Regions from separate parts of the Pedococcus sp. P2_E4 genome, predicted to be linked through region 2. Evidence: predicted binding sites of a transcription regulator. Region 2 holds the regulator's gene; the other holds the start of a gene.
What was found. Region 2 encodes HspR, which represses chaperone genes until heat shock. Its sites were predicted from a motif close to AAGTTGAGTCNNNNNGACTCAACTT; they were not measured.
Positions count from the first base shown of each region.

Region 1: the regulator HspR is predicted to act here: its motif matches at 852-876, upstream of AC1DV7_RS11970 (ATP-dependent Clp protease ATP-binding subunit).

Region 1 covers NZ_JBFUEO010000023.1:16,151-18,532, reverse strand. The annotation lists gene paaK (phenylacetate--CoA ligase PaaK) at 1-161, shown strand, start outside; gene AC1DV7_RS11975 (hypothetical protein) at 227-739, shown strand; gene AC1DV7_RS11970 (ATP-dependent Clp protease ATP-binding subunit) at 1,055-2,382, shown strand, end outside.
Region 2 covers NZ_JBFUEO010000001.1:73,345-75,726, reverse strand. The annotation lists gene AC1DV7_RS00365 (hypothetical protein) at 41-493, opposite strand; gene AC1DV7_RS00360 (helix-turn-helix domain-containing protein) at 459-827, opposite strand; gene AC1DV7_RS00355 (helix-turn-helix domain-containing protein) at 996-1,259, shown strand; gene AC1DV7_RS00350 (heat shock protein transcriptional repressor HspR) at 1,339-1,794, opposite strand; gene AC1DV7_RS00345 (DnaJ C-terminal domain-containing protein) at 1,800-2,382, opposite strand, start outside.

The sequences.
Region 1 (2,382 bases), on a different contig from region 2:
GCAGCGGGTCGGCGCGGACCGCGATGGCTCGCGAGCTGCAGCGGCGGGTCAAGGACCACGTGGGCGTGACGGTGCAGGTCGAGGTGCTCGACCCGCACGCCCTCGAGCGCTCGCTGGGCAAGGCCAGGCGGATCAGCGACCGGAGACCGAAGGAGGCGTAGCCCTGCTGTTTCGCCCTGAGCGGACGGCTCTGGTGCATGCGCTGTAATCATGTAATCGTCGTTGCATGACACAGCGCACCACTGCCGAGGCCTGGCTGGCCGGCCGCCTCCCGCAGGACTGGTTCACCGGCCCCGTCGAGATCTCCCGTGACCGCGACGAGCTCATCATCCGCGGCGACCTCGCCGCCCCCGACCTGCCCGACGACGCCGACGCCACCGAGCGCGGCCTGGCCGCCAAGGGCAGGGCCACGACCTTCCGCGAGGAGACCCGCGAGCGCCGCATCGAGATCGCCCGCGAGCTCGAGCACCTGAGCGGCAAGAAGGTCTCGTGGGCCGTCCGGGTCGGTGACGAGGAGACCCTCTTCACGCACCTCGCGGCTCCCGTGATGACCCGGCTGCGCCAGCCCGAGCGCCAGGTCCTCGACACCCTCGTCGAGGCCGGGGTCGCGCGCTCGCGCGCCGACGCCCTCGCCTGGTGCGTCAAGCTCGTCGGCGAACGTTCCGACAGCTGGCTCGCCGAGCTGCGCGAGGCGATGGCCCAGGTCGACGAGGTGCGCAAGAAGGGCCCCGGGGCCTGAGGCCGGGTATGCCGGGTGGTCGCCACCCGGCATACCCGCCGTCCCGTCCGGCCCGTCCCGTCCGGCCCGTCCCGTCCGGCCCTGTCCGGCCGGCTCGCGTCCGCTCACGGCGAACATGAGCCGACTCGGCTCAGGGCGGGGAACAGGCCGTGGGGACCCCGCGTTGTGCGGCATGAGTACCTGACGTGGCGAGGCGGGGCGGTCTGGCCGCAGGGACGGTTCGTCCCGATCTCGTATCGGAAGCCAGAAGGCGTGCGCCACGGTCAGGTAACACGGATAGCATCGAGGTGATCTCGATAGGCAGGAGCAGAAGAGATGTTTGAGCGGTTTACCGACCGGGCCCGTCGGGTCGTGGTGCTCGCGCAGGAAGAAGCGCGCATGCTCAACCACAACTACATCGGCACGGAGCACATCCTGCTCGGCCTCATCCACGAGGGTGAAGGCGTCGCCTCCAAGGCTCTCGAGAGCCTCGGCATCTCGCTGGAGTCGGTCCGCGAGCAGGTCCAGGAGATCATCGGCCAGGGTCAGCAGGCCCCCAGCGGCCACATCCCCTTCACGCCGCGTGCGAAGAAGGTCCTCGAGCTGAGCCTGCGCGAGGCGCTCCAGCTCGGCCACAACTACATCGGCACCGAGCACATCCTGCTCGGCCTCATCCGCGAGGGCGAGGGCGTCGCAGCCCAGGTCCTCGTCAAGCTGGGCGCCGACCTCAACCGCGTGCGGCAGCAGGTCATCCAGCTCATCTCCGGCTACCAGGGCAAGGAGGGCGGCTCGGGCGCCGGCGTCGGCGCCGGGGTCCAGCAGGAGGGCACCCCCGCGGGGTCGCTCGTCCTCGACCAGTTCGGTCGCAACCTCACCCAGGCCGCCCGCGAGGGCAAGCTCGACCCGGTCATCGGGCGCGAGAAGGAGATCGAGCGGGTCATGCAGGTGCTGTCCCGCCGCACCAAGAACAACCCCGTCCTTATCGGCGAGCCCGGCGTCGGCAAGACCGCCGTCGTCGAGGGCCTGGCCCAGGACATCGTCAAGGGCGAGGTGCCCGAGACCCTCAAGGATAAGCAGCTCTACACCCTCGACCTCGGCGCGCTCGTGGCCGGCAGCCGCTACCGCGGTGACTTCGAGGAGCGGCTCAAGAAGGTCCTCAAGGAGATCCGCACCCGCGGCGACATCATCCTGTTCATCGACGAGATCCACACCCTCGTGGGTGCGGGTGCCGCCGAGGGCGCGATCGACGCCGCCAGCATCCTCAAGCCGATGCTGGCCCGCGGTGAGCTCCAGACGATCGGCGCCACCACGCTCGACGAGTACCGCAAGCACATCGAGAAGGACTCGGCGCTCGAGCGTCGCTTCCAGCCGATCCAGGTCGCCGAGCCGACGCTCAGCCACGCGATCGAGATCCTCAAGGGCCTGCGCGACCGCTACGAGGCGCACCACCGGGTGTCCATCACCGACGGCGCCCTCGTCTCCGCGGCCAACCTCGCCGACCGCTACATCAACGACCGCTTCCTCCCCGACAAGGCGATCGACCTCATCGACGAGGCAGGCGCGCGGTTGCGCATCCGTCGCATGACCGCCCCGCCGGACCTGCGTGAGTTCGACGAGAAGATCGCCGCGGTGCGCCTCGAGAAGGAGTCGGCCATCGACGGCCA
Region 2 (2,382 bases):
CTCGGCGTGGGCGCGCCGGGCGGCCGCGTCCCGTGCCTGCCTAGGCCGAGAGCGTCCAGTCCGACCACCGGCACGCGAGGTCCAGTCGCGCGTGGTCAGCCGGACGGATGAGGGACACCCGGAACCGGACCCACCACTCGGGCACCTTCATGTGCCACACGAAGTCGTCCCAGTCGCTGGCGACGGCCAGGCGTTGCTCCATGACCGCGAGGGGCATCGCCCGCCGGGCCGCCTCTCGCTCGACGCTGCGCTCGGTGGCGGACCTGACCCACCCCGAGCACTCGCGGTCGCCTCGCTCGGCGTGGACGAGCTCGTGCCAGAGGCAGCGTCGCTCCTCCTCGAGGCTGCGCCCTGACCGGAGGACGATCGCCCGTCGCCCGTGGTAGTAGCGGGCCGGCTCGGCGATCGGCTGGCGCAGCAGGACGACGTCCCGCATCTGGGCCAGCACCGCCCAGGGGTCAGGAACCCCGGATACGGCGCTCGATGACGTCAAGCCTGCTCCTCATGTCGTCGATGAGCGCGAGGACCTCCTCGTCGCTGACCCCGGACTGGACTCGTGGACCGGGGGCGGTCACGAAGCCGCCATTGTGTGACGACGCACCGACAGGCTCGCCCCGGTCGTCGAGGGCGAGCACGTCGAGCACGGCGGCGCGCTTGACGTCCTGGACGCCGAGGCCGTCCTCGACCCGCTTCCACGTGATCGAGGAGATCCTGGCCTCGCGGGCCGCCTGCTCCTTGCTCCAGCCGTGGGCCAGGCGGGCGCGCTCGACGCGGCGCCCGAGTTGCTTGAGCTGCTCGGGGTTCATGCGACGCATCTTGCCAGTCATATCCAGTCACTTCTAGTCCTGCTCAGTCACACTTTGTCGCCGCTAGCCAGCCTTGCCCTGACCCTTGCGACGACCCGGGGTCGTGGTGACCAAAGACCGACACAGACACCTGCGTCCTCCATGGCTGGGTCCTTGCCTGACTGACAGTTTATGACTAGATTCATGGACATGCCTAGGGGGACACCGCCATCACAGCGGGTGGTCGAGGTGCACGGGTTCGCGCTGCGGGTCATCCGCCAGGCCCGCGGGCGTGGCGTGGCCGACCTGGCTGCGGCGCTCGACGTCGACCGCTCCTACATCACCCACCTCGAGAACGGCAGCAAGTTCCGGGTGAGCCCCGAGCTCTACGCGGCGCTCCTGCACGAGCTGCAGATCGAGGACTACCGCGCCCTGCTGGCCACCGCGCCGATCCGCGAGCAGGCCTCCGCCTGACCAGCAGCCAGCCTGTCGGGCGTCACCCGGGCCATCGCGACGTGCACCCGGCGCGCGCCCGTCCCGCACCGCGCCGCCGTCACTGCGATGAGGGGCGCCAGACGACCAGCGCCTGGTTGCGGGCCACGCGCGGCCTCTGACCGGCCCGCACCGCGATGACGTCGCCGGTCGGCCCGACTGCGAAGACCCTCGAGCCGGAGCGCGACTGCGCCGCCTGGGCACGGGCTTCGCCGAGCTCGTCCGTCAGCTCGCCGACGCGCGCCCGCAGTGCTGCCACCTGGTTCTCGAGCTCGAGGATGCGCTGGATCCCCGAAAGGCTCACGCCCTCCTCCTGAGAGAGCCGCTGCACCTCACGCAGCAGGGCGACGTCGCGGCCGGAGTACCGCCGACCGCCGCCCCGGGTGCGCGACGGGGTGACAAGCCCCAGGCGGTCGTACTGCCGCAGGGTCTGGGCGTGCATCCCGGCGAGCGTCGCCGCCACCGAGATGACGAAGATCGGGTCGTCGTCGTCGGGTTGGAAGCCGAGTCGTGCCATCGGGGTCAGTCCTTCGCCGCGATGAACAGCTCGGCGCGCGGGTCGTGCCCGGCGTCCTGCGCCTTGAGCACCTCGACGGCGGCCTGCGCCTCGTCGGTCAGCCGCTGCGGCACGACGACCGACACCTTGGCCAGCAGGTCACCCGGGGATCCCTTGCGTGGCACCCCACGTCCCTTGACCCGCAGCACGCGCCCGCTCGGCGTTCCGGGCGCGATCCGGACCTTCACCGCCGAGCCGTCGAGGGTCGGCACGGGCACCGTGGCACCCAGCGTGGCCTCGGCGAACGTCACGGGCAGGTCGACGGTGAGGTTGTCGCCGTCGCGGCCGAAGACCGGGTGCTTCTCGACGGCAACCGTCAGCATGAGGTCACCGGCAGGGGCACCGGCCTCGCCGGGCTGGCCCTTGCCCCGGAGCCGGATCTTCTGACCGTCCTTGACGCCCGCGGGGATCCGCGTGGTGATCGTGCCGCTGCCGGTGCTGAGGGTGACGGTGGCCCCCTCCACGGCCTCACGGAAGGACAGGGTCGTGCGGGCGGTGAGGTCCGCGCCACGGCGCGGGCCCTGGGGTGCGCGGAACCCCGCACCCCCG